DNA from 3 places in the Pseudoalteromonas sp. SWYJZ98 genome. Region 1 is predicted to be linked to each of the others. Evidence: predicted binding sites of a transcription regulator. Region 1 holds the regulator's gene; each other region holds the start of a gene.
The links. The regulator MetJ, encoded in region 1, represses methionine synthesis genes. The targets are predictions, from matches to a motif close to TAGACGTCTAGACGTCTA.

Region 1 (4,248 bases):
TTGCGTCCAAGTGTTACGGTCTCACCTTTCGTATCGGCGGCAATAAACCCAGTAACAACATTTATCTTATTAGGTAAAATTGACTGTCGACATTGCTGCGCATTTTGCGCATGCATTAATTCACCATCGTTTAAGGTAAAAAGACTACGGGCATCTTGAGCACACGCCTCAATATTTAACTGCTGTAAATAAGTAGCGAGTAAACGTGCTGACCACAGTTCCCCATGCGCAAGTAACGCAGCCTCTTTTAGCTGCTCAGCTTGAGCAAGTTCTGCAATATTACTAAGCTCGGTATTTAGTGTTTTAAGTGCGCAGCGCTTTAAATCAGCTTGTAATAACTGCTCAATTAAATCGCTTTGATGGTTATTTAACTGCAGTAAAATATCAGCGACAGCTTGCGTGTCTTGCAGCTGATAACTTTGCCACAACGACACAAGTGTATCTGTAGTCTTACCTGCAGCAGATACCACAACACAGTCACCCGGCTGAGTATGCCCAATAATTATTTTAGCTACGCTTTGATAGCGCTCACTAGAGCTTAAGCTTGAACCACCAAATTTATGTACACAATTGACCATATTTATACCAATTCGCTTAATTAAGTTGTCTATTTTGAGGTAAAAAACCGTATCGATAACAAGGCAAAAATTTCGTTATTTAGTTGTTCTATATTAGGAATTTTTAACGATGTTATCGTGCGGTTTAATCCCTCAAATTGATTAGGTATTATTGCGGATTGGTATTACTTACCAAAGCGCTGGACGGGCTGCACTTAATTTAACGTTTCCACCAGAAGTGCCAGCACCTTTGCCTACACGGCCAACATTTTTATTTTTCCCTGGTTTTACAAGTTCAAATACTCGTTCAAAGTCAGCTATTAAATCGTGTATATCTTCAATCCCAACCGAAATACGAATAAGCGTATCGCCCACACCCGCTTCTAAACGTGCCTTTGCCTCCATACCTGCGTGCGTCATAGTTGCAGGGTGACAAATTAAACTCTCTACGCCACCTAGTGACTCAGCTAAACTAAACGTTTTAAGGCTAGTTAAAAATGCTGCGGCGTCGTTTATATCGCCTTTAATATCAAAACTAACCATGCCACCAAAGCCAAGTTGTTGTGCTTTAGCAAGCTCATGTTGAGGATGTGACTCAAGTCCTGGATAGTAAACTTGGCTTACAAAATTGGAGCTTTCAAGGTACTTAGCTATTGCTAGCGCATTTTCTTGGTGCTGCCTTAAGCGCACATTTAAAGTACGTAGACCACGAAGCGTTAAATAACTATCAAAAGGGGCGCCCGTAATACCAATATTATTTGCCCACCAAGCAAGCTCATCACCAAGCTCTTGTGTTGCAGCAATAACAGCGCCGCCCACTACATCTGAGTGCCCGTTAATATATTTAGTAGTTGAATGCACCACAATATCTACACCAAACTTAATAGGGTTTTGTAAGGCAGGAGACAAAAACGTGTTATCTGCGGCAACCAATGCACCGCATTGCTTAGCAACATCGGTAACCGCTTTAATATCGGTTAAACGAAGTACTGGGTTACTTGGAGTCTCTATCCAAATAAGCTTAGGTTTAATTGCTAAAATTTGTTGAAGGCTTTCTTCTTTTGTTAAATCTAATACTTCAAGCTTCAATAGTCCGCGTTTTTGTAACGATGTAAATAAACGATAGCTACCACCATAACAATCATGTGGAATTACTAACGTGTCGTCACTGTTAAGTAGCTGAGTAGCTAAATGCACGGCAGCCATACCAGTGGCCGTAATTATGCCACGAGCGCCACCTTCAAGCTTAGCAAGCGTCTCTGCTAAAATATCACGATTAGGGTTACCACTGCGGCCATAATCATACTCACGCTTAGTATCAAAGTCGGCAAACGAATAAGTCGTTGATAAATAAATTGGCGGCACCACTGCACCATGATGTTTATCAGCATCAACGCCGTTACGTACAGCAATGGTCGCTTTGTTTTTTTCGCTCATATTCGTCACCTGATTAATTTGGATGTTTAGACGTCTAAAAGAGTAAGTTATCCGTTTTAATAAGTCAAAGGATTTTAAAGCTCTAGATGGCTAAAGTTAGGGAAGGCGTTTGCTAGTATCATATTTTAGCTCACAAAAGTGAGCTTATTTTTACATCCCAAATAGGCTTATTAAGATAGATCGGTATCTATTATTTGACTATCTTTTTTAAATCGATAGAATTTCACGCATATTTACACGCTTTTTATACCGTGTGAGAAATTAATAATCTGAGGCAACGATACATCTTATGGCTAAATGGAATGGTGAGTATATTCACCCATACGCAGAACACGGGAAAAAATCAGAGCAAGTTAAAAAGATCACCGTTTCGATCCCGCTAAATGTATTAAAAGTTTTAACGGATGAGCGTACGCGTCGTCAAATCAACAACCTCCGCCATGCAACAAATAGTGAATTGCTATGTGAGGCGTTTTTGCATGCCTTTACTGGTCAACCTTTACCAAATGACGATGACCTACGTAAAGACAACGCAGAAAAAGTACCAGAAGAAGTTAAAAAGATAATGCAAGAAATGGGTTTAGAAGTGCCTATTTTAAACGAAGAATAAATCGTTACCTTTTTAATAAAAAAACCTCAGCATTGCTGAGGTTTTTTTGTTTAAGCGTTATATATTACGCCATATAATTTTCCGGCAAGTCAATTTGCGCAACACCCGACTCAACCGCAGCAAGTGCTACAGCTTTAGCTATACGCGGTAGTAAACGCGGATCCATTGGTTTTGGAATAATGTACTGCGCACCAAACTCTAGCTTATCTACGCCTGCGGCTTTTAAAACTTCTGCAGGTACAGGCTCTTTGGCAATACTACGAATAGCCTCAACTGCAGCAATTTTCATTTCATCGTTAATCGCGCTTGCACGTACATCAAGTGCACCACGGAAAATAAACGGAAAACATAAAACATTGTTAACCTGGTTAGGGTAATCAGAGCGCCCTGTTGCCATAATTAAATCGTTGCGTGCGCCGTGAGCAAGTGCAGGATCGATCTCTGGATCTGGGTTTGAACATGCAAACACGATCGGCTTTTCTGCCATTAGTTTTAAATCTTCGGCAGCTAACAAATTAGGACCCGAAACACCAACAAACACATCAGCATCTGCAATTACATCTTGCAATGTGCGTTTATCGGTATTGTTAGCAAAAAGCTGTTTATATTCATTTAAATCATCGCGACGAGTATGAATAACACCTTTACGGTCAAGCATATAAATGTGTTCACGCAGTGCACCACACTTAATTAACAGTTCCATACACGCAACTGCAGCAGCGCCTGCACCTAAACATACAATTATTGCATCTTCAATTGATTTACCTTGTACTTCTAGCGCATTTAACATGCCGGCAGCCGTAACAATGGCGGTGCCGTGTTGGTCGTCATGAAAAACAGGAATGCTACAACGCTCTATTAATGCTTTTTCAATTTCAAAACACTCTGGTGCTTTAATATCTTCAAGGTTAATACCACCGAATGTGTCAGCAATATTGGCAACCGTGTTAATAAAGTCTTCTGTTGTTTTGTGCTTTACTTCAATATCAATAGAATCAAGCCCTGCAAAACGTTTAAACAATAACGCCTTGCCTTCCATTACTGGTTTAGACGCTAAAGGACCTAAATTACCCAAGCCCAAAATTGCAGTACCATTAGTGATAACCGCAACCATGTTACCCTTACCGGTATATTTATATGCATTTGCAGGATCTGCGGCAATTTCACGTACAGGCTCAGCGACACCTGGGCTATAAGCTAGGGCTAAGTCTTGAACTGTTTCAGCTGGTTTTGTTAGCTCAATGCTAATTTTACCAGGTACGGGATGTGAGTGATAATGTAGTGCTTGTTCACGAAAGTCAGACATAACGCGATGGTATCCTGCAATTTAAGTTAAAGTGAGAGGTGGAGTCTTGGGGTACGATACCCTTATTATTTTTAAATTCCAAGCAATATCAGGTCTATCCTGTTATATGCTATATCCTTTAATTTTAAGAGGTTTTTCAGTAACTTTGCAGGATTATATAAACATTTGATAAATAAAAATTCACCAAAAAAGTAAGTTTTGAGGTGCGTTTATGTCTATTAAAATATTAAAAAAATGTATGTTTAACGTATCATCATAAACTTAAAATAACAGCCTACTACACTACTTTAAAAACAGATAAGCCCACGTTAGCTACTTTTATCAACCTAGTTAAAATT
Region 2 (4,248 bases), on a different contig from region 1:
ATGATGACTTATTAGACCCTTACGTATTAGGGCATTTATGGTATGCCGATAAAATGCTTGGTCAATTTGTTCGTAAAATGGAGCAGCACTACCCAGATGCATTATTTGTAATTACAGGTGATCACTATAGTCGCCGTTATTTACATCATCGCCCAGATCTATATGAACTAACACATGTACCGCTTGTTATTTATGGTAAAGGTGTAAATCCAAACTGGGTATCTAGCGATCAATTAGCGAGCCATATGGATATTGCACCTACATTATTAAACTTAATAGCACCGCAAAATACGACATTTTATAGCATGGGCCAGTCACTATTAAATCAACCTAAAGATCGTACTGTATTTGGTTTTCAAACTGTGCGTAAACCAGAACAGCTTTGGCGTGGTGATTTTTCGTCAATGTATGAGTATCAAAAAGTTGAACCAGAGGATCGGATTAACTTAGTACCACTTAAGCCGCAGCCTTTTGAACCAATTGATGTAGCAACAGAGCAAGCTTATAATAAGTATATGGCTACAGCGTGGCAGTTACTTACTAAAGGAATGGATTAATAGATTTAAAAGTAGCTTTTAAAGCTGCTTTTACTCAATTAGTTTACATATAAAAAAAGCGCCAATTGGCGCTTTTTTTATATTTACTTAGCCAATCAAAGGCCAGCAGCTGCACGAAGTGCATCAGCTTTATCTGTACGTTCCCAAGGGAATTCGTCGCGACCAAAGTGGCCGTAAGCCGCTGTAGGAAGGTAGATAGGGCGCTCTAAATCAAGCATTTGAATTAAGCCGTAAGGGCGCAGGTCAAAGTGTTCACGAATAAGCTCGATTAAACGGCTTTCTTCTAACTTGCTTGTACCAAACGTTTCAACGCTGATAGATGTAGGCTCTGCAACACCGATTGCGTAAGAAACTTGTAATTCACATTTATCAGCAAGGCCAGCCGCAACTACGTTTTTAGCAACGTAACGTGCAGCGTATGCAGCTGAGCGGTCAACTTTTGATGGATCTTTACCAGAGAAAGCACCACCACCGTGACGAGCCATACCACCGTATGTATCAACGATGATTTTACGACCTGTTAAACCACAATCGCCCATTGGTCCGCCAATTACAAAGCGACCTGTTGGGTTAATGAAAAATTTAGTCGCGTTTGTAATAAGCTCTGCAGGAAGTACCGGCTTGATGATAGTTTCCATCACCGCTTCTACTAAATCTTTTTGTGAAATGTCTTCGCTGTGCTGAGTAGATAGTACTACTGCATCAATACCTACTGGCTTACCATTTTCGTATGCAAAAGTAACTTGAGATTTTGCATCTGGACGTAACCAGTTAAGCTCGCCGCTTTTACGTACTTGCGCTTGGCGCTGTACTAAACGGTGTGAGTAAGTAATTGGCGCAGGCATTAGCACTTCTGTTTCGTTACATGCGTAACCAAACATAAGACCTTGGTCGCCAGCACCTTGTTCTTCTGGGCTAGTACGGTCAACACCTTGGTTAATGTCAGGAGACTGTTTACCAATAGTGTTTAAAATTGCACATGAATCAGCATCGAAACCCATGTCTGAATGCGTGTAGCCAATTTCACGTACTGTTTTACGTGTAATTTCTTCAATATCAACCCATGCGCTAGTAGTGATTTCACCACCAACCATAACCATACCTGTTTTTACGTAAGTTTCGCACGCAACACGGGCATGAGAATCTTGCTCTAGGATAGCATCAAGTACCGCATCAGAGATTTGATCGGCGATTTTATCCGGATGACCTTCAGAAACTGATTCAGAAGTAAATAAATGTTTTGCCATTGTATTTCTGCTCACAAATATTGCGCTTCACAAACGTCGGTATTAGCGCTAAAAAATTAAGGGGCGTATTTTATCGAAAACAAAACACCTTGCATAGTGTTTTTACGCCTAGACGTCTAAATAAAATTACTAATAACTTTTTGGTCTTAAAAAATATTCATAATGCCTCACTTTTATAGGGTTTTTAATTGCACACAGCCCCCACAATAAGTAAGAATGGTCTATATAAACAAACCCAAGTTACTTGGGTGCATAAACAAACACATAAATACCCGCGCAAATACACATAAAGGTAGGAGAATTCATGCCATCTCGCAAAGAACTTGCAAATGCTATTCGCGTCTTGTCAATGGACGCAGTACAAAAGGCCAAATCTGGTCACCCTGGAGCCCCTATGGGCATGGCTGATATCGCAGAAGTATTATGGCGCGATTATCTAAAACACAACCCAACAAATCCAGAGTGGGCTGACCGTGACAGATTTATTCTTTCAAACGGCCACGGTTCAATGCTTATCTATTCTCTATTGCACCTAAGTGGTTACGACTTACCACTGGACGAAATTAAAAACTTCCGTCAAATGCATTCTAAAACACCAGGTCACCCTGAATATGGCTATGCACCAGGAATCGAAACTACTACGGGTCCATTAGGTCAAGGGATCACAAATGCCGTAGGTATGGCAATTGCTGAAAAAGCGCTAGCTGCACAGTTTAACCGCGAAGGTCACGATATTGTTGATCACTTTACCTATGCATTTATGGGCGATGGCTGCCTTATGGAAGGTATTTCTCATGAAGCTGGTTCACTTGCAGGCACATTAGGTCTGGGTAAACTTGTTGCATTTTGGGATGACAACGGCATTTCAATCGATGGTGAAGTAGAAGGTTGGTTTACAGATGACACGCCAGCTCGCTTTAAAGCATACGGTTGGCATGTAATTAGTGGTGTTGATGGTCACGACAGCGATGCTATAAGTGCTGCAATTGCAGAAGCTAAAAGCGTTACCGATAAACCATCACTAATTTGTTGTAAAACAATTATTGGTTACGGCTCACCTAATAAATCTGGTAGCCACGATTGTCACGGTGCACCACTAGGTGATGAAGAAATTAAAGCGTCTCGCGAATTTTTAGGTTGGACTGGCGATGCGTTCGAAATTCCTGATGATATTTACGCACAATGGGATAGCAAAGAAAAAGGTCAGCAGCTTGAATCAAGCTGGGACGAAAAATTTGCAGCATACGCAAAAGCATACCCAGAGCTTGCAGCTGAATATAAGCGTCGTATTAATAACGAACTGCCTGGCGATTGGGCTGAAAAATCTCAAGCGTACATTGAGCAATTACAAGCAAACCCAGCAAACCCAGCGTCTCGTAAAGCATCACAAAATGCATTAAACGCATTTGGTCCGTTATTACCAGAATTTATGGGTGGCTCAGCCGATTTAGCAGGCTCAAACTTAACAATTTGGGATGGCTCTAAAGGTTTAACACACGACGATGCAAGCGGTAACTACATTTACTACGGTGTACGTGAGTTTGGTATGTCGGCAATTATGAATGGTATTGCCCTTCATAAAGGCTTTATTCCTTACGGTGCTACGTTCTTAATGTTTGTTGAATATGCAAAAAATGCCGTACGTATGGCTGCATTAATGAAGCAACCAAGCATTTTTGTATACACGCACGATTCAATCGGTTTAGGTGAAGATGGTCCAACTCACCAACCAGTAGAGCAAATTGCAAGCATGCGTTTAACGCCTAACTTATACAACTGGCGCCCATGTGACCAAGTTGAGTCGGCAATTGCATGGCAACAAGCTATTGAGCGTAAAGACGGTCCTACATCGTTAATCTTTACTCGCCAAGGTCTTGAGCAACAAGCGCGTGACGCACAGCAATTAAGCGATGTTAAAAAGGGTGGTTACATCCTTAGCTGTGACGGCAATCCTGAAATTATTTTAATTGCGACGGGCTCTGAAGTGCAACTAGCACAAGATTCAGCAACTGAGCTACGCAGCCAAGGTAAAAAGGTACGTGTTGTATCTATGCCATGTACTGATGCCTTCGAAGATCAAAGCGCAGAGTACAAAGAAAGCGTATTACCGGCATCTGTTACACGCCGCGTAGCAGTAGAAGCAGGTATTGCTGACTACTGGTACAAGTACGTAGGTCTAAATGGCGCAGTAGTAGGTATGACTACCTTTGGTGAGTCAGCACCTGCTGGTGAGCTGTTTGAGCACTTTGGTTTTACAGTGGCAAACATTGTAAGCAAAGCAAACGAGCTTTTTTAATCGCTTTGATTAAATAAAGTAAGTAATTGAAAAACCCGCACATGCTGCGGGTTTTTTTATGCCCTTACATGAAGCAACTTCACCTTGAACAATGCTGCTTTCCTTGCAAGAAAGTAAGCTATCAGGCAAGGTAGTGCGATAAAATTTA
Region 3 (4,248 bases), on a different contig from region 1:
TACTCGATACGCGTTTAACGCCGCAGTGGTTAGAAGGTTACGAGCCAGACTTAAATAAAAAGCCAAAAGATAATCGTAAAAATACTAACAAGTCGCGAAAAGATCGCGATAAAAAACGCATCACTGGTAAAAGAGAGCCAAGTAGACGTCGTAAATAATAGCTTTTACTTTGCTTTTTTGCCTATACTGGAGCTATTAAATAGCCGAGGTAAAGTTACTGTTTGAAACTGATAAATGGGCATTCTCTGGTGTTGATGGCCAAATATCTTTGCATAAATGGCAAAAAACAATCGACCTTATTACGGGGCTTTTTTCAGCCCCATCTGGTTATATAGTTCAGGCAACAAGCAAAGGCTATCGCGTTGTTATTAGAAGTAACGAAGGTGGCTCAAGCTTTGAAACCAACCCGATACTTCCTCCTCAAACACCTCTTTTTTGTCGGCACGTCGCAGAAACTAATAATATTTTATGTTAATGATGCAAGCAATAACGATGCATGGAACACCCTACCAGAAGTAGTTGAGGACGGTGTTGAATCCTACTTAGGCTTAGCTATTCATTGGCCAGAAGGTGAAGTATTTGGCACGCTATGCTTAAAAGACACTAAAATAACTAGCTATACCGATAAATACTTTGAACTCATAGAGCAACTACGCGATTTAATTGAAGACGACCTAGCGCTTGTTTACAGCTATGAACAAATGCGCGAAATAGCCATGTTAGACTCATTAACAGATATTTATAATCGCCGAGCACTTAACTTACTAGCTCAGCAAAAGCTTAACTTAGCGCTACGTTTGGGCTTCGACGTGTGTTGTTTGTTTATTGATATAAACGACTTTAAAAAATTAAATGACACCTTTGGTCATGAAGTAGGTGACAAAGCCTTAATTATTTTGGCGGATACGCTAAAAAACCATTTAAGGGATGCCGACATAGTAGGGCGTTTAGGTGGTGATGAGTTTGTTGCAGTAATGCAATTAAGTGATAAAAGCAAAATTAACTACATTATGGATAAAATTTCGACTGAGTATACAAATGCTTTACTAAAAGAAGGTGTTTGCGATTTATCGCTCAGCATTGGTTATAGTTTTACTAATAAACAAAAGCAGCCCTTTGAAGCGCTATTAAATGATGCAGACCACGCAATGTATAAAAATAAACAAGCGTATAGGCTCGCTAAAAAAGCACAATAATAAAAGGAAGTTCGTCATGACTCATGCCACAAAAACTTGGCTGGTTTTTTCTGCGACAGGTTTTATTTTTTCATTAGCAATAATAAGCTTATTTGAAGCGCTTCCTAGCATTAGATTTATATCTGATGATGGCATTATTTTTGGTGTTATGTGCTCCTCTATGGGGTTTGCCTTAAAAAGGCTTGAGAGTAATAACCAAAAATAGCTTCAATGAATAGCTTAAGCTGCAAATTTTTACTTGTACTTCTTAATTTATTTTTCAAAGTACGGACATAAAAAAGCAAGCCATGAGGCTTGCCAAGAAGGGTGTTAACTAGCTCTTACCTAGCCTTTAAGCTATTAGCTTTTCAGCAAGGTTTAATTCCATAATAGCTTTTAATAAACGGTATAAGTTAATTGATGCGTCAATTTCTTCTTTACGGTTTGTTAAGCTTTCAATATTTAAGCCCAGTGGCACGTCTAGGTGCGCACAGCTTTTAAGTATTAAGTCGAGGTTTTCGCGGCAAATACGGACGGATTCGCTTAATGTATTGTCTGCATCAAGCATGCGCCATTTAGTTGCCTCTGGCACTGAGATACCCAACCATTGCATAAACTCTAAGGTTTTTTCGCCGCCGCACGGGGTAAACGTTAATATAATACGTTGTGGTGTAATACCCTGCGCTTTACATGTACGTGCGTAGCTAGTGATTAGCTCTATAGTCGCTTGTGCATCGTAAACAGCTTGCGATATAAAAAACTGACAACCTTGTGCTGTTTTTTCTATTAATCGTTCGTGCTCATTTCGTTTACTTGAATGGCGCTCGGCAATTGTAACGCCACCTAAAAAGAAATCATCTGACTGCTCAGCCAAAGCTTTATACGCATCTGGCAGGCTTAGCTTTATATCGCCTATCGATGATGGGCTACCTACTAAAACAACATTTTGTAAATCGTAGTCGTTTTTAGTTTCACTTAGCCAATCTTTAAATTCGCCTACACCACGCTGCGCCACACTTTTATAAGTAATCACATCTTGTGCAGATAAATTACGAAGTAAATGGCTGTATTCACGCGGATCAACGGTTTGTTTAAACGCAAATGGACGGTCTTGATTAGTTCGGCTGCTTTCGTCTTGAATGTCGTAAATTATCACGCCGTCGTATTCAATTTCGTGTAAGCGACCTAATAGCTTTTCTGCAATGGTTTTTAATTGCGCTTTATCGGTGCCAATTTTAGGCGGGGTAGTACCAATAAGATAAACACCTTGGTTGGTGTCCACTATCTTCTCTTTTAGTGATAAAGCCATAATCCTCATTCCAGCTAAGTTTGTTTTGATGGATTTAATATAGCAGCCATTTAGACGTCTAGATAGATTTATTTAGTGAAAGTTTTTCAACTAACATGATGTTTATTCATAGTACTTGTTCCCATAATTTATAATTGACACAGTTGTTTACATAATAAATTCCCTTGGGGCTCTTATAATTATTGGCTTTGGGGCATAATTAAAGAGTTAAATCTGACAACAAATTTGCTCAATTTAAAAAGGGACAACAATGAAATTTAAATTATTAGCAACCAGCTTAGCGGTATCGCTGGCGTTAACAGGTTGCGCCATGCAACAAAACCAAAGCACGCAAACAACAGCACAACAAGAACAAGTAAATAAAGCTGATGATCGTGTTTTCTCGCAAGATTATTTAATTGAAGAGCTAGAAAACGGCTTACGTGTCATGGTTGTTAAAACCGATTACCCTGATGTAGTGTCGCTGCAAATTCCGGTATCGGTTGGATCGCGTAACGAAGTTGAAGAGGGCAAAACAGGCTTTGCTCACTTTTTTGAACACATGATGTTTAAAGGCTCACAAAAATACCCTGAAGATGTGTACTCAGACATATTAAAAAATTCAGGTGTTGATAACCGCGCTTATACAACAAACGATTACACAAACTACCATTTAAACTTTTCAAAACAGCATCTTGATAAAGTACTTGAGCTTGAAGCTGATATTTTTCAAAACTTAACCTACACCGAAGAGCAATTTAGAACCGAAGCACAAACGGTAAAAGGTGAGTACTTAAAAAACAACGCGAGCCCAATTCGTAAATTATTAAGCGCTGTACGCGAAGAAGCGTTTGATAAGCACACGTATAAACACACCACTATGGGCTTTTTTAAAGACATAGAAGCCATGCCAGATCAAATGGCGTACGGGAAAGAGTTTTTTGCTAAGTTTTATAAGCCTGAGTATGTGTCACTTGTCATCGTGGGCGATGTTGACCCTCAAGCAACAATGGCAATGGTTAAAAAGCATTGGGGCAGCTGGGAAAAGGGTAACTATGTTGCTGACATTAAAGCAGAACCTGTTCAACAAGCACCAAAATATTTGCACCAGCAAGATGAAGCGCTACCAGGGCATTGGTTACTCGTATCGTACAAAGGCGCTGCGTGGGAGCCTGCTAAAAAAGACAGAGCGGCACTAGATTTAATCTCACAGCTTTATTTTTCAAATAATTCAGATTTATATCAAGAGCTAGTGGTCGACAAACAAATTGCCAGCCAAATGTTTACCTATAACCCAGAGACTAAAGATCCGGGTTTATTACACGTATTTGTTAAAGTAGAAAACGCAGACGATTTAGCGACTGCGCGCGATGCCATTAACCGAACTTATGCAAAAGCACGCACTGAGCTTGTTGATGAGCAAAAGCTCAGTGATTTAAAATCGAACCTTAAATATAGCTTTATAAATGGCTTAGATTCGTCGCAAGCGATTGCATCAACCCTTGCCAGCTACATGCATTTTGAGCGCGATCCTGAGGTTATAAACCAGCTGTATAAATCGGCAGATAACATCACCAGCGCAGATATTAAAGCCGTTGCTAATAAATACTTTACTGATAACGCACGTACCACATTAACAATGTCGGCACTTGATAAAGCCCCAGGTTTTGAGCAAGAAGTTGATTTAAATGCGCTTACTGCAAAGCTTGAACAAGCACCTGCGGCACCTGTATTTAAAGTACTTGATAAAACCAATAGCTCGCCATTAATCGATGTTAACTTTTT

Region 2: a site for MetJ is predicted at 1,906-1,923, ahead of metK (methionine adenosyltransferase). Genes of this name have one in related genera too.
Region 3: a site for MetJ is predicted at 2,528-2,545, ahead of I6F10_RS00185 (methylenetetrahydrofolate reductase). Genes of this name have one in related genera too.

Annotation. Positions count from the first base shown of each region.
Region 1 covers NZ_JADYXA010000032.1:680-4,927, reverse strand. The annotation lists gene metL (bifunctional aspartate kinase/homoserine dehydrogenase II) at 1-578, opposite strand, end outside; gene metB (cystathionine gamma-synthase) at 747-1,994, opposite strand; gene metJ (met regulon transcriptional regulator MetJ) at 2,284-2,604, shown strand; gene I6F10_RS15255 (malic enzyme-like NAD(P)-binding protein) at 2,669-3,910, opposite strand.
Region 2 covers NZ_JADYXA010000025.1:46,662-50,909, reverse strand. The annotation lists gene I6F10_RS13925 (LTA synthase family protein) at 1-557, shown strand, start outside; gene metK (methionine adenosyltransferase) at 653-1,804, opposite strand; gene tkt (transketolase) at 2,109-4,100, shown strand.
Region 3 covers NZ_JADYXA010000001.1:39,403-43,650, reverse strand. The annotation lists gene I6F10_RS00200 (DEAD/DEAH box helicase) at 1-158, shown strand, start outside; gene I6F10_RS00195 (GGDEF domain-containing protein) at 396-1,196, shown strand; gene I6F10_RS00190 (hypothetical protein) at 1,213-1,401, shown strand; gene I6F10_RS00185 (methylenetetrahydrofolate reductase) at 1,528-2,484, opposite strand; gene I6F10_RS00180 (M16 family metallopeptidase) at 2,735-4,248, shown strand, end outside.